3 regions of the Pseudoalteromonas sp. AWM4_233 genome follow, and region 2 is predicted to be linked to each of the others. Evidence: predicted binding sites of a transcription regulator. Region 2 holds the regulator's gene; each other region holds the start of a gene.
What was found. Region 2 encodes sigma-54, which starts transcription at its own class of promoters, with help from an activator protein. Its sites were predicted from a motif close to GTTGGCACGNNNNTNGNNT; they were not measured.
Positions count from the first base shown of each region.

Region 1 (7,170 bases), 750 kb from region 2:
CCTTTCGCTCCAGAACCCATGACAATTTGGTCAATTAGGCTTGCCGCTTTATCTTCACCAAGTGCAGCCGTAAGTGCTTTTTTAATAAAGTCTTCAGATTGGAAACCTATGGTACTGAAGCTTTGGATCTGCTCAATAAATAGGTTATGAACCGCACTGATCTTAGCTTGTGAAAGATCGTCTAAGGCTGCCATAGCCATACCGACCTTCTGCACTTGTTTTGGCTCAAGATGTTTTAAAATTTGTGCAGCATCTTCTTCAGTTAAGCTCAGTAATAAGATGGCGGCTTTATCAACCCCATCGAGTTTCTCAACATCAAAAGCTGCTGGGAGCTGTTTTTGTTCTTCTTCGTTACTCATCTTCCGTTAACCACGCTTTCACAACTTGTGATGATAATTCTGGTTCATTGGCTACAAGCGCTCTTACTGCTTTCAGTAAGTCTTCGTCGCCGTGTAAGTCTGGTAATTGTAAAGTACCATCTGATGAGAAGCCAACTGCTGATGAATCAAACTCATTGTTCAGCATATCTAATGTGCTATCACCTAAGTCTACGCCGGTTGTTAACGCATCTTCATCAAAGTCTTCTAGTGTGTCATCTGGGTCAATCAGGCGTTTCAGCATCGGACGAACAACCGCTAGAATAAGCACGATAATAACCAATGCACCAAGCGCAAGACGGATTGTTTTCATAAACCAATCTTGTTCCCACAGAGGCAGATCAGCTTGCTCAATGATATCTTCACGAACAAACGGGACAGTTACGACTTCTAGCGCATCACCACGTTGCATATCAAAGCCCACACCGCCTTGAAGTAGACGACGAATATTCATCAACTCCTCTTGGCTACGTGGTGCCATTGTCATATTGCCTTCTTCATCTGCTTTTGGCAGATAATCCACTGCCACAGACACGCTGATGCGACGAATAACCCCTGTTTGCTGACGCTTGTGGCTAATAGTTGTATCTAATTCATAGTTACGAGTGGCTTCTTTTTGTGAACGAGAAGGCGATGACCCTTGACCGTTAGCGCCACCTGCAATCTCAGGAATATTTGAATTAACTGGTGGTTGGTTCGATAGCGCGCCAGGAATACCTGCGGTAATACCACCGATGTTGCTTTCTTCGAAAGTCGTTTCGCTGCGTACAGCAGGTAAGTCTGGATTATAGCGTTTCTGTGTTTCTTCAACTGCGCTAAAGTCCATAGTTAAATCTACTTGTGCGGTATACTTACCGAGGCCAACAACAGGAATAAGGATGCTATCAATTTTTTCTAAATATTCTTGTTCACGCTTACGTTCAATTTCGTACTCTTTACGCGAGCGTGCAGCCAGAGAGTCTTGCGAACCTGAATTTAACAAACGACCGTTTTGATCTGTGACGGTAACACGAGCTGGTTCTAAACCTTGCACTGCTGAAGCCACGATATCTACAATCGAATCAACTTCTTCACCGCCAAGCGTTCTGCCACGCTTTAGAGTAATAACCACGGTAGCTGACGGCTTTTTCTCGCGACGCGCAAATACATTTTCTTTGGGAATAGCCAACAAAACTTTGGCACGGTTGATATCTTGCAGCTCTTCTATGGTACGAGCTAATTGCTGTTCTCGACTATGCTTGAGGCGCTCACGCTCTAGGCGCTGACTCACACCAAAGCCCATGTCTTGCATCAGAATATCTGTGCCAGAGCTTGGCGCTTGTGTGAAACCATCACGGGCCATTTGTAGTTTTATGGTTTGGTAATCGGTTTCGGCAACCATGATGGTGTTGCCTTCCAGCTCATAATCAATTTTTTGAGCATCTAGAAAGTCTAGAGTCTGGACTAACTCTTCGGTTGGGTACTGGCCCAGTGGGCGCATATCAGGTTGGCGTGCCCAAATGATAATCGCAATTGCTATTGCCAAACAAATAGCTAAAGCAATGATAATAGTCACCTGGCGAAGCATATCAACGCCACTTAATGCGCTCAAATATCCCGACTTTTGCTCTTGCTGCTCTTCAGAGCCAGCGCCAGCAGTGCCATCGGTTAAAGTCAGATCGGTTGATTGATTCGTTGCCACGGTGCTACTCCACTACCCAGATTAAACTGGCATATTCATGATTTCTTTATAAGATTCTACAAGTTTATTTCTCACTTGTACCGTTGCTTCGAAAGCCACTGATGATTTTTGTGATGCTATCATGACTTCGGCAAGTGAAACACTTCTATCACCCATCTCTAGTGCCGTTACTTTTGATTTAGCATCTTTTTGTAAACCATTTACCGTATTGATTGCGTCTGACAGCAAATCGCCAAATTGCGCTGAAGAAGTCGCCGCGGTTTTTTGCACTGCAACTTCATTGGTTTTAATGGTATTTCTCGTTGCCTCTACTGCTAGAGACTGCATTTCTTGATAAAGAGAGTTTGGTTGGATTTTCATAACACCCACTCCAATAAAAACATATAACTTGTAAAAGCACAAAGTGTGCCACAAATTACCCCTTTATTTTCAGTGTGTTAAGTTAATATAATGTGAGTCGACTTTTTGACAATAATACCAACTCTCTTAATTAAGCGATCTATTTTGAGGCAAGGTATAATAAAGAGGCCAAGATTTTGACCTCTTATAGAGAAGAAAAGTTATGCTGGTAATGAGATCCCCATATCACGCATTTTTGCCAACTTATAACGTAAAGTTCTTGGGCTCATACCCAGTACCTCTGCAACGTCTTTACGCTTACCATTACACTTATGAAGCGTATCTAAAATAATTTGATGCTCTTTATCTTGTAAAGTCGCTTTATAATTTGCAGCATCATAATTTTCTATGTCGCTGATTTCAGGCTCAACATGTCGCGACTGTTGCTCCACATTGATCTGTGGCGCCACTTCCATATTCGTTGCTCTTGTAGTTACTAAGTTTGGTTGGTAATTTTCAATAAAAATATCTTCACCATGTACAGTATCGCCTTGCTGCAAGATCAAAGCACGTTGAACCACATTATCAAGCTCTCTGACATTACCAGGCCAAGAATGTGATAATAACTTTTGCTTTGCACTATCACTTAATTGCACTGCTGGCTTACCTGCTTTGCTGGTATGTCTTACTAACAAGTGCTCAGCTAACACTACGATATCACCTGGGCGCTCATTCAGTGGCAGCCACATCAGAGGAAAAACATTCAAGCGGTAATATAAATCTTCTCTGAACTTACCTTCAGCCACCGCTTCTTTAAGTTCACGGTTACTGGTCGCCAAAACTCTGACGTCTAAGTCGATGGTTTTTCTGCCACCAAGTCGCTCAACTTCTCGCTCTTGCAACACGCGAAGTAGCTTTGCTTGTAAACCTAAATCCATTTCGGTGATTTCATCCAATAAAATGGTGCCTTTTTGTGCTTGTTCGAATTTACCCGGACATGCTTGAATAGCACCTGTGAACGCACCTTTTTCATACCCAAACAAAGTAGCTTCAAGCATATTTTCAGGAATAGCCGCACAATTGATGGCTACAAAGGCTTCATCTTTGCGCTCTGATTTATCGTGAATGAATCGAGCCAATACTTCTTTACCCGAACCACTTGGCCCTAGCACCATAACGCTTGCATCAGATTTAGCGACTTTATTGGCAAGTTCAAGTAATTGCAGACTTTGTGGATCAGCAACCACAGGGCCCTCTGTTTCTTTTTCTTTTGCCGGCATATAACGACTAACCATATTCAGAAGTACTTCTGGCGCGAACGGTTTTGCCATGTAATCAATAGCACCTAAACGCATGGCCTCTACTGCATCGTCAATAGTTGCATAAGCCGTCATCATCAGCACAGGCAAATCTGGGTAGTTAAGCTTAATGGTTTTAAGTAAATCCAAACCACTCATTGCGCCCATTTGTACATCGCTGACCACAATCGAGAAGGTTTGCTTTTTCAAAAGCATCACCGCTTCTTCGGCAGAGCTCGCCTCAACCGTATCAAAACCTGAAAGTTGAAGTGTATCGATTAATGCTTCTCTTAATCCTGCATCATCTTCAACAACTAAAATTGAATGACTCATACAACCTCCAATTGCTTTGTACTGAATGAAATTGGCAGTAATAAACTAAAACATGCCCCGCCGTGTTCATTATTGGTGACTTCTACTTTACCTTTGTGTGAGTTAGCCACTGAGCTAACAACCGCTAAACCTAGGCCTGTGCCTTGGCTTTTTGTGGTAAAGAAAGGTTCAAATATTTTTTCTGACAGCGCTAAATCGATACCAGGGCCATTGTCAGACACTGAAATTCTGACTCTGTCTGACTCTTCATCACGCGCTGCACTTAATGTGATGTGGGCATGTTTGCCAATCACTTGAATACTGTTGTGAATTAAGTTTTGGATGGCACTGGCGAGCGCTGTTTTATTACCTAAAATCTCAATGTCTGGTTCTGGTAAATTTACTTCAAGCTCACTACTATTCATCGCCACCATGGCATCTGCACCCGCTTTCACTTCACTAAGCAGTTGCTGCATAGACACTTTTTCGATCACTTGCTGCTCACCGCTTTTTGCAAACAGCAACATATCGTTTACTTGCGATTCGAGATCTTTCAATCTAGACATCAGTTTTTCATGAAAGCGTGAACGAGATGCTTCAGGCACTTTATTACTACCTAAATTAGCTGCATACAGCATAGCTGCCGAAAGTGGCGTTCTAACTTGGTGCGCTAACGATGCAACCATTTTACCTAGAGAGCTCAAACGCTGCATGTGCGCCATACGTTTCTGTAAACGACGGGTTTCTGTTAGGTCGGTCATTAGAATTAATTGACCCGGCTCTGGTGCAAGTGCAGTAATATCAAGCTTGATCAAACGACCGTCTCGCAATGACACTTCGTGTCCATCGTCTTGTTGTGGGCTAAAAGAGCGCTGAATGATATTAAACCATTTCTCACCTTCTAGCGGCTCGCCCAACATATCAATGGCAATTTGATTTGCTTTGGCAATCATACCTTGACCATCGAGTACCACAACGCCAGCAGGCATAGTATCAACTAGATGACTTAACCAACTTGCTTGTTGGCGTAAGTCGCTTAATTCCCCCACATAAGCCTCCTGCAGTAAACATGGGTTAAACTCTAAATCAGGTCGACGACTTAGAGGCGTTACTGGAGATAAATGTGATGTCTGGGCTAATTGTGCTAGTGCCATAACGTTAATCTCAAAACTTTAAACTAACCCAACAAAGCAGGTTATGTGCCAAAATTAAAAAGCTATTATTTTCAATGGTTAACCTGACTTTAAAACTCAATTTATTAAGTGTTACATTTTTGACACTGTTTTTTTATACAGCCTTATATATACTCTTTTTATACTCATACCAATCCTCTTAATTAAGTTATCTATTTTGAGGTAAGTAAAATTTGTCGATAGCAAGGCGAAAATTTTGCTATTTAGTTGTTCTAAATGAGAAATTTTCAACAAAGCTAGCGTCAGTTTTAGCCCCTCAAAATGATTAAGTATTATTGAGGATTGATATCAACCAACAGAGATACAAAAAATGTGCACACGCTGCCTTTGGCTAGACGAAACAAAACCAGATTACGTTGCTTATCACGATGAAGAATGGGGTATCCCAGTATTTGACGACCAAAAACTTTTCGAGTTTATCACCCTTGAATCAGCGCAAGCAGGACTGAGTTGGTACACTATTTTAAAAAAGCGCGATGGCTACAGAGCTGCTTTTAAGAATTTTGACGTCAATAAAGTTGCAGCTATGACAGGTGAAGATATAGAAAGTTTAATGGCTGATCCAAGCATAGTTCGCAATAAATTAAAAATTGCCGCGACTATCAACAATGCCAAGGCATTTATAAAGATACAGCAAGAGTTTGGTAGCTTCGCGAAATACCAATGGCAGTTTGTTAACAATAAGCCGATCGTGAATCAAATACATAGCCGAGAAGATTACCCAGCCACCAGCGAGATCAGTGAAAAATTTGCAAAAGATTTAAAGAAACGTGGATTTAAGTTTTTAGGCCCAACCACCGTTTATGCCCATATGCAGGCTTGTGGTATGGTCAACGATCACGATAATGCCTGCTTTCGAAAGCAAGAAATCATTGATCTATGCTGCGATAAAGACTTTGCAAAAGAACTTAGGTAAAAGACAGAAGATTTAAGAAAATAAGAAAGCGCGTATTGAACGCGCTTTTTACTATAATTCACTGGCTCAGTTACCAATATCTATGGGTAGTTGGTTTAGTCTTTATTTAAATTATATTTTTTCATTTTTTCTACGAGCGTTGTACGACGTACACCTAGTATTTCCGCTGCACGGGCCACCACGTAGTCGTTTCGCTCTAAAGCTTGCGTAATTAAACTCACTTCTAATTCAGCCAAGTACTCTTTTAATTCAATACCTTCATCTGGCAACAGGCCAAACTGATTTGCAGAGTCATCGAACCCAGAGTCAAACTCAACCGACTCTTCATCATAGTCGCTAAAGCCACTACTAAATAATTCGTTAAATGCATCCTTCTCAAGCAATTCTTCAGGGTACTCTGGTTCAAACGCCTCAACTTCAATATGACGATACTTAGTCGGCAAGTCAGTGACATCGACCACCTTTTCAGGAAACATAATCACCATACGCTCAACAAGGTTAGCCAACTCTCGAATATTACCAGGCCAAGGGTGGGCTTTAAGACTCTCAATTGCACGCTCTGTAAACTTAGCTGTGCTACCACTTTGCTCATGCACGCGGCGCATAAGCTCATTTAATAGCAGTGGAATATCATCTGCGCGCTCATGCAAAGAAGGATTTTCGATTGGGAAAACATTTAAACGGTAAAATAAGTCTTCACGAAACTTGCCACCTTCTATCATGGTTTCTAAATTTCTGTGAGTCGCTGCGATGATTCGAACATCAGCCTGAATTGCTTTTGTACCGCCCACTCGCTCATAACTACGCTCTTGCAACACTCGAAGCAATTTTACCTGCATTTGCAATGGCATATCACCAATTTCGTCTAGAAATAAGGTACCACCTTGAGCGAGTTCAAAGCGGCCTTTTCGTGCTGAAATCGCCCCTGTAAAAGCGCCTTTCTCATGACCAAATAATTCACTCTCTAATAAGTCACCAGGAATGGCTCCACAGTTCACCGGCACAAATGGCCCTGAGTTTCTTTTGGATAAAAGATGAACATTTCGTGCAACGA
Region 1 covers NZ_JBSWSZ010000001.1:979,371-986,540, reverse strand. The annotation lists gene fliG (flagellar motor switch protein FliG) at 1-359, opposite strand, end outside; gene fliF (flagellar basal-body MS-ring/collar protein FliF) at 352-2,058, opposite strand; gene fliE (flagellar hook-basal body complex protein FliE) at 2,080-2,418, opposite strand; gene ACXAC4_RS04350 (sigma-54-dependent transcriptional regulator) at 2,619-4,028, opposite strand; gene ACXAC4_RS04345 (sensor histidine kinase) at 4,025-5,161, opposite strand; gene ACXAC4_RS04340 (DNA-3-methyladenine glycosylase I) at 5,511-6,116, shown strand; gene ACXAC4_RS04335 (sigma-54 dependent transcriptional regulator) at 6,212-7,170, opposite strand, start outside.
Region 1: a site for sigma-54 is predicted at 2,453-2,471, ahead of fliE (flagellar hook-basal body complex protein FliE). Genes of this name have one in related genera too.

Region 2 (7,170 bases):
ACTGATCAACTCAGGCGTTGAAGTTGCCGTCATCACCGGTCGCCATTCACTGATTGTTCAGCAACGTATGACTAGCTTAACAGTAGAACATATTTACCAAGGGCAAGAAGACAAGGTGAAAGCTTACGAAGAGCTGAAAGCCAACCTAAACCTGACAGATATCGAAATTGCTTATATTGGTGACGACGGTCCTGATTTGCCAGTCATGGAGCAAGTGGGTTTTGCAGTGGCCGTAAATGATGCACACCCAATCATTCGCAATCTTTCACACTACACGACTTTACTGCCTGGTGGATTTGGCGCAGTGAGAGAACTAACTGACTTACTCATGTTGTGCCAGGGTCATACACTCGGCACATCAGGAACAAGCGCATGACGGTCAACCGCGTCATATTATTAATTATTTTTGCACTGACCATGTATTGGATATGGTCACCGTATTTTGATCAGCCTAAAAAGCAAAGTGCCAGCGAAGAAGAGAGCATCGCCACCCCTGATTATGTTGCTACAGATCTAAAGCAAACCAAATATTCTGAAGCCGGCATACGAAATTACCTAGTTGAAGCGAATAAAATGGAGCTTTATCAGCAGCTCGGGTTTAGCCATTTTACATCACCGACATTCACCCTGTTTAATGGCCCACAAAATTGGCAACTTTCGGCCAATGAAGCCACTTTATATGAAAATAACATGCTGATCTTAGAGGGAGATGTTAAAGCCCTAAATCTAACTGAAGGTGCTATGATAAACCAAATCAGCGCAGACCATATTCAAGTAGATATAACTCAGCGCGCCATGCGCTCAGATCTACCCGTAGAAATTGTGGGTCCTCACTTAAATATAAAAGGGCAAGGCCTCAATGCCGACCTCAATACTGAAATTATTGAGCTCATTAACCATACGCGAACCATTTACTATGACCAATAAACTACTTCTTTCACTGCTACTACTCGGCTTTTCTAACTTTGCTTTGGCTGAAACAGCACCTATGTCACAAGTATCAATTAAAGCAGGTAAGCAGCAAGCACAATTAAAGACAAACATTGGTATCTTTGAAGAAAATGTTGAAATCATTCATGGCAACCGTGAAATTTATGCCGATAGATTAGAAGTACATCAGCGTGAAGAGCTCGGTGAAAACAAGCAGCTTTTAGTCGCAACAGGCAAACCAGCTCGTTTTATCGAAAAGCAACCGGATGGCACAGTATTAAGCGCCAGCGCAGAAGAAGTTAGGTATGACGTTGCCAATAGACTACTTACCATCAAAGGCAAAGCTGAAATAAGCCTGGGAGGTCAAAGTACAAAAGCTGAAGCGATTATTTATGACATCGAGAAGCAACTGATCAGTGCTGAGCGAAACGAACAAAATCAGCAACGTGTACACACGGTATTGATACCAGAGAAAAAAGCATCAAAGTCTAACCCTGAACAAGGTCAATGAGCATGAGTGTGTTAACTGCCACAGCCCTAGCAAAAAGCTACAAAGGCCGCCAAGTCGTAAAAAATGTCAGCCTAAGCGTGGAAGCCGGAAGCATTGTTGGTCTTCTCGGTCCTAATGGCGCAGGTAAAACCACCAGTTTTTACATGATCGTTGGTCTTGTGCCTAGCGATAAAGGCAAAGTCACCATAGATGATGAAGATATCACTTTGCTACCTATGCACAGTAGAGCACGCATGGGCATTGGTTATCTGCCTCAAGAGTCTTCAATCTTCAGAAAGTTGACTGTTTATCAAAACTTAATGGCTATTTTAGAGACCCGTAAAGACCTCAATAAAGTACAAAGAGAGCAAACTTTAGACGACTTACTGGATGAGTTTAATATTCAACATATTCGGGACAGTCAGGGCATGGCTTTATCAGGTGGTGAGCGTCGCCGAGTTGAAATTGCTCGCGCTTTAGCCGCAAACCCTAAATTTATTCTTTTAGATGAGCCTTTTGCTGGCGTTGATCCGATTTCGGTGTTAGATATAAAGAAAATTGTTGAGCATTTAAAAAACCGCGGCATTGGTGTCCTCATTACAGATCACAATGTAAGAGAAACCCTTGATGTTTGTGAGAAAGCTTATATTGTTTCACATGGTGAATTAATCGCGTCAGGTACGCCTGAGTCAGTTTTAGCTGATCAAACCGTAAGAGACGTCTACCTAGGTGAACAATTCCGTCTATAGTTAAAGCAAGACATAATCCAAATAACAAAAAGGATTGTTAGAAATACATGAGGCAATCGCTACAGCTGCGCATGGGGCAGCAACTAACCATGACACCACAATTGCAACAAGCAATTCGCTTGCTGCAATTGAGCACACTTGATCTACAGCAAGAGATCCAAGAAGCGCTGGATAGCAACCCTTTACTCGAAGTAGATGAGTCGGAATTAGAGCCAAGTACTGATGGCAATGATTCAGACAAAGCGACCAAAGACACTGACTCTAGCGAGCAACTCTCTAACTCTACTGATGATGGTCACGGTGATGAACCGACCAGCGATTACGAACTCGATAGCGATGCAGCACTGAGTAAAGACACTGTCAGTGACGATCTCGCGATGGATGTGACATGGGACGAGTACATGAGTGCAGCACCGAGCACCAGTAGCGGCCCTATGCCTGAAGACGAAACGGTTTATCAGGGTGAGACCACTGAAACATTACACGAATATTTAATGTGGCAATTAGAACTCACGCCATTCAGCCCAACCGATAAAGCCATTGCCGTTGCCATTGTTGAAGCCGTTGATGATGCAGGCTTACTTACTGTTAGTACCGAAGAACTCCTAGAAAGTATTAATGAAGGCAATGACGAAGAGTTAATTGAACTCGATGAAGTAGAAGCTGTATTAAAGCGTATTCAACTCTTTGACCCTGTAGGTATTGCCGCTCGCTCATTACAAGAATGCTTATGTATTCAACTCAATCAGTTTGATGCAGACACGCCTTTCATAGCTGAAACAAAAATGGTGTTAAGCGAGCATATTGATTTGCTGGCCAGCCGTGATTACCGCACTATCATGAAAAAGACCAAGCTCAAAGAGCCTGAGTTAAAAGAAGTGATGACACTCATTCACAGCCTTAATCCTAAACCTGCCGCCAGCATTATTCGTGAAGAATCTGAGTATGTTATTCCTGATGTGTCGGTGAAAAAAGTAAAAGGCCGCTGGGTTGTTGAGCTAAACCCTGAATGTATGCCTAAAATTAGGGTTAATGATCATTATGCGGCAATGTCACGCTCAGTAAAATCAAGCACTGACAGCCAATTCATTCGCTCTCACCTACAAGAAGCAAAATGGTTTATTAAGAGCTTAGAAAGCCGTAATGACACTTTAATGAAAGTTACCAATTGCATTGTGCAACAACAACAGGCATTCTTTGAACATGGACCTGAGGCAATGAAGCCTATGGTTTTGAATGATGTTGCTGAGATGGTCGAGATGCACGAGTCTACCATTTCTCGTGTCACCACTCAGAAGTACATGCATACACCCCGTGGCATTTTTGAGTTGAAGTACTTCTTCTCAAGTCACGTAAGCACTGAAAACGGAGGTGAATGCTCATCGACTGCGATTAGAGCATTGATCAAAAAGCTAATTGCTGCAGAAAATACAGCTAAGCCATTGAGCGACAGCAAAATTGCAGATATATTGGCAGAACAGGGAATCAAAGTGGCACGTCGTACAATTGCGAAATACCGCGAGTCACTCTCTATTCCACCGTCAAATCAGCGTAAGAGCTTGATTTAAGACGTAAACCAAGAGAAGGAAAATGCTTATGCAACTAAATTTAACTGGTCGTCACGTAGAAATTACAGATTCATTAAGAGACTATGTAAACACGAAGTTTGCAAAGCTAGAAAGGCATTTTGATCACATTAATAACGTTCACGTGATCTTAGATGTTGAGAAGCTGGTACAAAAAGCCGAAGCTACCGTTCATTTAAATGGCGGTGAAATTTTCGCTTCAGATGAACACTCTGATATGTACGCAGCCATTGATAAACTCGTTGATAAACTCGATCGCCAAGTTATCAAACACAAAGAGAAATTAACTCGACACTAACCATGAAACTTAGCTCGATTATCAACAAGGACTGCAGTAAAGCTGCGGTCCTTTTTAATAGCAAAAAACGTGCGCTAGAGTACATCAGTGAATTAGCGAGCCAACACCTTCCAGAGCATAACGCCCACGAAATATTAGATGCATTCCTAACGCGGGAAAAACTAGGCAGCACAGGCATAGGCAAAGGTATTGCTATTCCTCATGGCCGCCTTACAGGCATTGATACTATTTTTGCCATTTTAGTGACTAATCAAAACGGTATTGATTTTGACGCAATAGATAACCGACCAGTCGATATTCTCTTGGCAATGCTTGTACCTGAAGGTAATAATGCAGAACATCTAAAGACCTTAGCTGCAATTGCTGATAAACTAAACAACAAAGAGTTTTGCAAGCAACTTCGTCACGCAAAAGACGATGAGGCACTCTATCAACTTATTGCACTTCAAGATTAATTAACAGAGAGGAATCCATGGAACTGATCATCATTAGTGGTCGCTCAGGGTCGGGCAAATCCGTTGCCTTAAGGGTATTGGAAGACCTAGGTTATTATTGTGTTGATAACATTCCAGTTAATCTCCTTCCTTCTTTGGTTAGAAGTGTTTCTGATAACTATGACAAAATAGCCGTCAGTATCGATGTTCGTAACCTGCCAAAAGAGCAACAAGAATTTAATGATATTCTTGAATACTTACCAGGCTTTGCAAATCCCACGCTGTTCTATTTAGATAGTGATGACCAAGCACTGATCAAACGCTTTTCAGAAACACGCCGATTGCATCCGCTTTCTTTAAATAACCTGCCGCTTGATTTAGCAATTAAAGAAGAAAAGAAATTACTCGATGTGTTAATCACACGCGCAGATGTGCTGCTCGATACGACAGATTTAAGTGTACACCAGCTAGCTGAAACCATTCGAGAGCAGATCCTTGGCAAAAAAGATAAGCAACTTATCATTACTTTCTTATCTTTTGGTTTTAAACATGGGATCCCTAAACAAGCCGATTATGTATTTGATGCGCGCTTTTTACCAAACCCGCATTGGGAGCCTGAACTAAAACCACTGACAGGTTTAGATCAACCAGTTAAAGATTATCTGGCAAGCCACAGCATAGTGCAAAAGTTCACGTGGCAGATCCAAACCTTTGTCCAGACTTGGTTACCTCATCTAGAGCGCAATAATCGCAGCTATTTAACCATTGCAATTGGTTGTACTGGCGGACAACACCGCTCTGTTTACCTAGCACAAACCATTGGTGAAAGCTTTGCTAAAACTCATAACAATGTGCAAATACGTCACCGCGAACAAGACGTAGACTAAAGTATGGTTAAGGCAGAAGATACTTTTCTAATCCAAAACAAGTGTGGTCTGCATGCACGCGCAGCCACAGTACTTGCACAATTAGCCCAACAGTTTGATGCGCAGATCACCCTTTACCAAGATGACAAAGAAGCTCCTGGTGATAGTGTACTCGCTTTGCTCATGCTTGAAAGCAGTCATGGTAAGCAGCTTCGAGTGTGCTGTGAAGGTCCAGATGCCCAGCCTGCACTCACAGCCATTGGCGAGTTAATTGCACAAAAATTTCATGAAGATGAGTAACCAAGCACTTGGTAACTCTGCAAAAATTACGTTAAACTTAAGGCACTCTTTTAGGCGCCCACAGTAACTGCCTAAACCTTTATTCTCGGTGCACACCACCTAATAAATGGATTGCCTATGCCAGAAGCCTTAGAACAAGACTATACGTTGCAACAATTACAACAAGTAACGCACGCAATAAACAATGGTCAGTTTGTTCAGGTTAGGCGTATTCTGGCTGAAACTCCCCCCTGCGACACCGCATTACTACTTGAATCTTCCCCGCACAAAGTGCGTACACAGCTATGGCAATTAGTTGACCCTGATATTCAAGGTGATGTACTCGAAGAGCTATCTGAAGACGTTCGTATTGGTATTATCAACCAAATGGATCCAGAGCTCATTGCAGCCGCAACTGAGGATATGGATGACGATGACTTAGGTGAAGTACTAAGAAGCTTACCTGATGACGTCTATCAAGACGTTGTCGGCGCAATGGACGCACAAGATAGGGCAAGGGCAACCCAAGCGCTTTCTTATCAAGAGCGCTCTGCGGGTGCATTAATGAGCACAGATACGGTCACCATTAGACCTGATGTGACGCTCGACGTGGTACTGCGTTATTTACGCCTACGAGGCGAGTTACCCGATGGCACCGACGATTTATATGTCGTCGATAAAGAAAACCAGTTTATCGGGGCGCTGCCTGTCGCAACCCTTTTAACGAACTCACCCGATAAAGTGGTTGCAGAACTCATGGATGATGAGAAAGAAACTATTCCCGTTTCAATGGATGAAAGTGACGTGGCGCAACTCTTCGAACGTCATAACTGGATTTCAGCAGCGGTTGTTGATGATAACTTACAACTGCTTGGTCGAATCACCATTGATGACATCGTAGACGTTATTCGTGAAGACGCTGAACACAGCTTGTTAAGCATGGCGGGTCTAGATGATGAAGAAGATACCTTCGCACCGGTTTTGAAAAGTAGCCAGCGCCGCTCTATCTGGCTTGGCATTAACCTTTTAACGGCTTTGCTTGCCGCCTTTGTCGCCAGCTTTTTCGAAAGTACACTAGATATACTCCCTATTTTAGCGGTACTTAATGGCATTGTACCTAGTATGGGTGGGGTGGCTGGTAGCCAAACCCTAACTTTAGTTATTCGTGGTATTGCCCTTGGCCATATCAACAACACCAACCAGAAGTTCTTGCTTGGTAAAGAGCTCGCCATCGGGGCACTAAATGGTGTGCTTTGGTCTCTGTTAATCGCAGGTGTTGTCGCCATATGGCAGTGGGATTTCGTACTCGGTGGCGTGATCGCCTTTGCTATGTTCATGAACTTACTTGCAGCCGGTATAGCCGGTGCCAGTATCCCCATCATCTTAAAGCGTATGAACATAGATCCAGCCCTTGCGGGCAGTGTGGTTCTTACCACAGTCACAGATATTGTGGGTATCTTTGCCTTCTTAGGCACAGCGACCTGGTTCTTAGTTTAGACCCCTCCAAACACAAAAAAGCCCGCTCAATATCGCGGGCT
Region 2 covers NZ_JBSWSZ010000001.1:226,645-233,814, reverse strand. The annotation lists gene kdsC (3-deoxy-manno-octulosonate-8-phosphatase KdsC) at 1-376, shown strand, start outside; gene lptC (LPS export ABC transporter periplasmic protein LptC) at 373-927, shown strand; gene lptA (lipopolysaccharide transport periplasmic protein LptA) at 917-1,441, shown strand; gene lptB (LPS export ABC transporter ATP-binding protein) at 1,444-2,169, shown strand; gene ACXAC4_RS01100 (RNA polymerase factor sigma-54) at 2,217-3,737, shown strand; gene hpf (ribosome hibernation promoting factor) at 3,766-4,053, shown strand; gene ptsN (PTS IIA-like nitrogen regulatory protein PtsN) at 4,056-4,508, shown strand; gene rapZ (RNase adapter RapZ) at 4,526-5,374, shown strand; gene ACXAC4_RS01080 (HPr family phosphocarrier protein) at 5,378-5,653, shown strand; gene mgtE (magnesium transporter) at 5,771-7,129, shown strand.

Region 3 (7,170 bases), 710 kb from region 2:
CAGAATCTTTGTTCAGAAGAAGCCAATTAAGCTGAAAATTAAATTACCGTCATTCAAGAAAAAGCAGTCGACAACAGAACAGGGTGGCGACAAAGATAACGCAAATGATACGAATGGTTCAAAAAATAACAAATCAGGTGATATTTTGAACCTTTCTATGGATGGAGACTAAAAAAGACAGTTTTTTTAAAAAAAACAGTTGACTCTAAACAGGTCGATTCGTATTATTCACGCCGCTGTCAGGGAGCAACCTGACAACAAGAATGAAGCGGAGTGGTAGTTCAGTTGGTTAGAATACCGGCCTGTCACGCCGGGGGTCGCGGGTTCGAGTCCCGTCCACTCCGCCAATTATTCTAAAATTTGTAAGTCGCGCTGGAGTGGTAGTTCAGTTGGTTAGAATACCGGCCTGTCACGCCGGGGGTCGCGGGTTCGAGTCCCGTCCACTCCGCCAATCTTACAAAATGCCTTTAGGCACCCTTTCCTAAGTGTGGAGTGGTAGTTCAGTTGGTTAGAATACCGGCCTGTCACGCCGGGGGTCGCGGGTTCGAGTCCCGTCCACTCCGCCAATTAGGGAAAGATTAAAACTCAGTGGAGTGGTAGTTCAGTTGGTTAGAATACCGGCCTGTCACGCCGGGGGTCGCGGGTTCGAGTCCCGTCCACTCCGCCAACGTTTTAATCGAAATTATTTGCTCGTGGAGTGGTAGTTCAGTTGGTTAGAATACCGGCCTGTCACGCCGGGGGTCGCGGGTTCGAGTCCCGTCCACTCCGCCAATGCAAATGAAAAATAAGATATCTCTGCGGAGTGGTAGTTCAGTTGGTTAGAATACCGGCCTGTCACGCCGGGGGTCGCGGGTTCGAGTCCCGTCCACTCCGCCATTAGATATCTAAGAGTCACACCAGAACTGGCTCTATAAATACCCACCACTGCGGAGTGGTAGTTCAGTTGGTTAGAATACCGGCCTGTCACGCCGGGGGTCGCGGGTTCGAGTCCCGTCCACTCCGCCACTCATTTTGATTATTCATATCACTACTACCCTAAACTTCTATATTTAATCGCAGCAAAATAACTTCCTTGTTATCTTTAGCTTAATTTAATTTGCTTAATAGAGTATTATCAACAGCTTGAACTAGTCATCAGAAATGCGACAGTATCGCTTCTGAGTCACCAATATAGTTTCCAGAGATAAATGCTTGCGGCACTGTTTCTTGGCCTGAAATCGCTTTCAAACTTGTTAGGCTAGCGTCACGGCCTAATACAATCTCTTCGAATTGGATGCCTTTACTGATCAGGTGTGCTTTAGCTTTCTCACAATAGCCACATCCAGGTTTGGTAAACAAGCTCACAGGCTGAGGCTTTTCACACTCTGGGTTGATGTAATCAAGCATGGTATCGGCATCCGAAACTTCGAAAGGATCTCCAGGTACATCAGGCTCAATGAACATTTTTTCAATAACACCATCTTTAACCAGCATAGAGTAACGCCAGCTTCGTTTACCAAAGCCTAAGTCAGCCTTATCGACAAGCATGCCCATCCCGTCCGTGAACTCTCCATTACCATCAGGGAGTAGGGTGATGTTGTCAGCTTCTTGATCTTTCGCCCAGGCGTTCATAACAAAGGTATCGTTGACTGATAAACAAATTATGTCATCAACGCTATTTTGTTTGAATGCATTTGCCAGCTCGTTATAACGTGGTAAGTGTGTCGATGAACAGGTTGGAGTAAAAGCGCCTGGTAAGGAGAATACTACGACTGTCTTGCCTTTAAAAAGTTGCTCTGTTGTGACGGTATGCCAATCATTACCAATTCTCACAGGAAATGATACAGAGGGTACAGTTTGTCCTTCACGATTTTCTAGCATATTAATTTCCTCATAGTTGAATGCCCTTATTATCTATAATGCACATTTAGATTAAAGTAAGTAAAACAAATAAGGGCAATCTAAAAACTAGATTACCCTTATCTTATTGCTTGAATTGTGGGTATATGAAGTTATTTTAACGTGAATGATTCAGGCTCTTTAACAACCACCTTAATGACGTCATTAAGCTGAATATTACTCAAAGGCCTGTCACTTAAGTTTCTAGCGATGGCACTTTGCGCATTCACTTGCTCTACTACAACTTGTTCAATGGTTTGAATATGATGTGAAAACTGCATACCATTTGCCGCAGTCAAATTGCTTCTGTGAAGGATTGAAAGTACTTGCCCCGCTTCAAGCCCATGGCTTTGTCCTAAGTTAATCACCACTCTATCAGAGTCGATCATTAATATTTTACCTGTTGTCTTAAGACAACTTACAGCGGTGTTCAAATCTTGACTCACCTTATTGTAAATAGTTTGAATCTTTTGACCATAATCGGTTCGCCAAAACTCCTCACTATTTACATTCACAATCTGAGTTTTTTTATGTGGCCAAATACCCTGAGTGCTGTAATGCTGAGACCAGACTTGATCATTTGTTTGTGAATCAAATAGCGCAAAATCAATTTTAAAGTTGCGCATAAAGGCTTCACTTTCCCAAAATGCGTAATCGTTGTTCATTTTTCTGCCTTGAGAAATATCTGTTATTTGACTCAGCAACACATACTGACTGTTACTACTGCGACTTAACGTGTCAATTAAGTTGGCGTTATATTCAAACTGTTGTGCAAAGAATGCCCTGACATCTAGTTTTCGATCAATATATGGGATCATTTTTACGCCTAAATTTCGTTCGTTTAAAGTATTAAATAAACGCTGTGAACTGGCTTTGGGTATGTCAAAAATTTGACCTAGCCTAGCTTGATCTGGGTGTGTCAATTGGCTTTGTGTGACAGTAATCTGTTTATTAAATTTTGACTCAAGACACTGTGCTTGCTGAGGAATAATATCTAGATGTAGCGTGACAGAGTATTGTTCGCCTTGTTGTTGTTCATTTATTAAGTTCACATGTTGTATCTGACCATGGGTTTTGATCTTTAATTCATCTTGCTCGAGAACACCATCGGCAACTGTTTGAACGCTAGACACCGTAGCCCCAGAGAATATCAAAGCTTGGGTGATCGCATCTTTGACAGCCATTTGTCTTGCTGAAGACGTATCACCATCAACTATGCCGCCATAACCGACTACCTCAAACCATTCCGCTTTTACATGAGCGCAGAATACAAGTAGTACAATTATCAGAATATGTTTCATCATCTCTATTCCAAACTGATTTGCTTAAAAGATCAAAAGCAATAGACGTACCAGCTTTGTTGGCGTGAAAAATGCATTGAATTAGCAGACTTTAATTTGGTGTGTTTATTATGAAAGCGAAAAACGTTTTTTATTCATCATTGGTAACATGTTCTATTCTAATTACTGGCTGTAGTTCAGTATTTGATAAACATATAGAGTATACCTACGAAGAGCCGGATTACTATCCTGTTTTACGAGCTGTAGGGTATGCGCCTTTAAGCAATCAGCCAGGTGAATCGGATGCGCAAAAGATGCTGATGGCAATTAAAGTGTCTAAATTAGAAGCATATAGAGAACTAGCTGAGCAAGTACACGGTCAAAAGCTCACATCAACGATGACTGTAAAAGGGGCAATTGCGCAAACAGATGGGTTATCGAGTAAAGTCGGCGGTTTAATTAAAGGTGCTAAAATAGTGAAAACTTACTCTGTCGGTGATACATACGCGACAGAATTAGAGCTAGATATGAAAAAAGTACATGAATTATACATTAGTGCTATAAAACCAAGAAAAGTAAAGCGAGTGATTTACTACTAATAAAGTAAGTGGTATTTCACTTTTTAAGAATTAGGCTTTGAGGTTTTTAACTAACTCAGAGTTCGCGCTGACGACCCCACCATCTTGTCCGTATGTGATGGAGGTAGGCGCACCGATAATTATGTCTTTTAATTCTCGTACCGCAAGCTGAGCTTGATGGGCGGCTTGGGCGTTAACATCATTTTGTTTCTTACACTTTAAAAGCAAAGAGTTAACTGCGTTGGTTAAAGGTGTAATTTGTTCGATTTGAAAAATATCTTTGTTAAAGCCTGAAATTTCTTTATCTAGTTTTTGAATGGAATTGAGAAGAGTAAGTTTTTCACGAGCGATGTCTTTAAGGCCATCGCCCTTTTTGCTGGCAAGACATTCTAGCTCAGCATCTAAGAGCTGGGTCAAAGCGTTTAGATGCTGTATCTGATTTTCTAACTTGTGATGACAAAGATTAATTTGATCATCCATACACATCAAACTCGAATGCGGCAATATTCTTTGCAAGCTTTTCAGCATCGACTTGATACTTACCTTCGCTTATCGCTTTTTTAAGCTCTTCAACCTTTTTACTGTCAAAAGCTGGTTGCTGCTGTGCTTTTTCTTGCAAGCTCTTAAGTTGTTGTGCTTGCGGCGTTAAACTTACAGAATCAGTTGCAGCCTTCTGGGGAGCTTTAGCTACAACAGCTGCTTGATTAGCATCCGATTTTTGTAATTCAGCTTTTTGTTGCTTAATATTATTAAGCGTGCTGTTGGACTGAGGTTGCCCTTTTACATTATTAACCATGATAATTGACCCTAAAATTACTCATGCCTTACTATCGGCCTATTAGTGTATAACTTTAGCAAAAAAATTAAATATTAACCTCTACAGATTCTACATCTTTTACTCTTGCTGAGATAGTTTTTCCAGACTTTTGATTTTTAACTCTTATTTGCTCACCAATGTTCCCATCTTGGAGTGCAACGCCAGTAGTTTTTATCGTCAAAGTGCGAGTTTTAGCATAAATAGTGACGTTGTCGCCTTTGCAAACCATGCAGATATGATGGAGTCCAATGGCGGTACCTGCTCTAATTACTCTTTTACTTCTACTACCAAGTAGATATCGTTCAGTATCTAAATTACTGGCCCTGACAAAATGTTTAGGTTTAAATTCAATGCTGATAGATTCTCTGGTAATTAGCTCTCCTTTGTTAATGGCCTGAGTCGTAACGATCACAGGATGAAGTTCTTCAATTCTTACATGCACAAATTGAGTCCAGCCAGATATGTCTCCACATTTTACTTTTACAGTAACTTGTCGGTTAAAAGGCGGTATGGCATTGGTTGAGTATGATAAAGGGCTCTCACACGCACGTTTAGACAACCGAGCATCTAATGGTAATGCTTTAATGTTTGTTTTGATATCAGGGTTTAGCTCAATTTGTTGAGTAATAAACCTTTCAGCCCCCATTTCTAAGTTGGTGTTCGTATAAATTTGTGCTTGGCTCATGTAGCTGGCTAGAAAACAAGCCATTGCACAAAAAATCTCATATGATTTGGTTTTTTTTAACAAACTCATGATGTTTCGACTATGCTTATCTTGATAAACAAGGTATAAATATTTTGCGTGAAATACCATATTCCTTCAAGGTACTTCTATGATTAGTATCCTTTAAAGCGTATGATATTGCCAAGATGACCGTTATGTAGGAGATTGAAATGGCAGGTGTTTTAGACTCTGTAAACCAGCGTACTCAGTTGGTTGGGCAAAACCGCCTAGAGTTGCTACTTTTTCGACTGAGAGGTCGTCAAAGATTTGGCATCAATGTATTTAAAGTTAGAGAAGTGCTTCAGTGTCCGCCCCTCACCAGTATGCCGAAATCAAATTCTTACATTCGCGGCGTTGCCCATATTCGTGGTCAAACTATTTCAGTTATCGACATGTCTTTAGCTGTGGGTGGTCCACCCATCGAAAACATTAAAGACTGTTTTATTATCATTGCTGAATACAACCGTTCAGTGCAGGGCTTTTTGGTCGGTGCGGTTGAAAGAATCGTTAACATGAACTGGGAAAAAATTATGCCGCCACCAGATGGTGCGGGTAGGTACTCCTATTTAACGGCAGTTACAGAAATTGAAAACGAACTAGTCGAGATACTAGACGTAGAAAAGATTCTCAACGAAATATGCCCTGTTAATACTGAAGTCAGCGAAGAAATAGTGTCTGATGGTGAAATGCAAAAAGACCTTGGTGAGCGAATTGTATTTATCGCAGATGACTCTGCAGTTGCAAGAAATCAAGTCAAGCGTGCTTTGGAGCCATTAGGTGTTCAAACAGAATTAGCAAAAAATGGTAAAGAAGCTTTAATTAGGCTAAAAGAGATTGCAGAAGTTGATTGTCAAAATGACATAACTGAGCGTGTAGGCCTGCTTATTTCAGATGTAGAAATGCCTGAAATGGATGGCTATACGTTAACTGCTGAAATTAAAGCAGATCCAAAATTAGCCCCTTTGCATGTAATCTTACACACTTCACTAAGTGGGGTGTTTAATCAGGCTATGATTGAAAAAGTTGGCGCTGATGATTTTATTGCAAAGTTTAACCCTGATGAATTAGCAACAGCGGTTAAAAAATGGGTCCATTGTGATTAGATAACGGCGGTAGTATCTTGGAAAATAAAAACCTTCAACAAGGCGAATATGACCAGTTTAGAACCTTCTTAGAGCAGCAGTGCGGGATTGTTCTTGGAGATAACAAACTTTATTTGGTAAAAAGCCGTTTAGCTCCGTTGATGGCTCGCTTTGGGGTAGACTCTCTTTCTGCGCTTGTCGCTAAAACATTGAGCCCTCATGAACGTCAGCTAAGGGCTGCAGTTGTTGATGCCATGACCACAAACGAAACTCTCTGGTTTAGAGATACTTATCCTTTTGAGTTGTTAAAAAGTAAAATTTACCCAGAATTGAAAGACACCCGTAGGGGCTTAAAAATCTGGTCAGCGGCAAGCTCTTCAGGGCAGGAGCCATACTCTATTGCGATGTCGACACAGGAGTATCAATCTCAAAACCCTGGTGCACTGAAAATGGGTGTGCAAATTGTCGGGACTGACATATCAAATACCATGCTTGATATGTGTAAAAACGCAGAGTATGACTCATTGGCTTTGGCACGAGGGTTGTCAGTTGAACGTCGTCAAAAGTTTTTTCAAGACAGTGGCAACGGCATGGCGCGAGTTGTTGATCCAATAAAGAGAATGGTTAATTTTAGGCACCTTAACTTGCTCGATTCCTACTCTTTGATGGGGAAATTTGATGTTATCTTTTGCAGAAATGTACTGATTTACTTTTCGCCAGAAGTCAAAGCTAAGATTATTTCACAGTTCGCTCAGGCTCTGAACCCTAGAGGGTATTTGTTTTTAGGGGCATCCGAGTCGATGGCAGGGCT
Region 3 covers NZ_JBSWSZ010000001.1:938,473-945,642, forward strand. The annotation lists gene ACXAC4_RS04085 (TIGR03503 family protein) at 1-172, shown strand, start outside; tRNA gene ACXAC4_RS04090 (tRNA-Asp) at 271-347, shown strand; tRNA gene ACXAC4_RS04095 (tRNA-Asp) at 375-451, shown strand; tRNA gene ACXAC4_RS04100 (tRNA-Asp) at 490-566, shown strand; tRNA gene ACXAC4_RS04105 (tRNA-Asp) at 591-667, shown strand; tRNA gene ACXAC4_RS04110 (tRNA-Asp) at 695-771, shown strand; tRNA gene ACXAC4_RS04115 (tRNA-Asp) at 800-876, shown strand; tRNA gene ACXAC4_RS04120 (tRNA-Asp) at 929-1,005, shown strand; gene ACXAC4_RS04125 (glutathione peroxidase) at 1,135-1,860, opposite strand; gene ACXAC4_RS04130 (flagellar assembly protein T N-terminal domain-containing protein) at 1,992-3,182, opposite strand; gene ACXAC4_RS04135 (LPP20 family lipoprotein) at 3,290-3,757, shown strand; gene flgN (flagellar export chaperone FlgN) at 3,788-4,216, opposite strand; gene flgM (flagellar biosynthesis anti-sigma factor FlgM) at 4,209-4,532, opposite strand; gene flgA (flagellar basal body P-ring formation chaperone FlgA) at 4,600-5,307, opposite strand; gene ACXAC4_RS04155 (chemotaxis protein CheV) at 5,448-6,380, shown strand; gene ACXAC4_RS04160 (CheR family methyltransferase) at 6,398-7,170, shown strand, end outside.
Region 3: a site for sigma-54 is predicted at 3,238-3,256, ahead of ACXAC4_RS04135 (LPP20 family lipoprotein). Genes of this name have one in related genera too.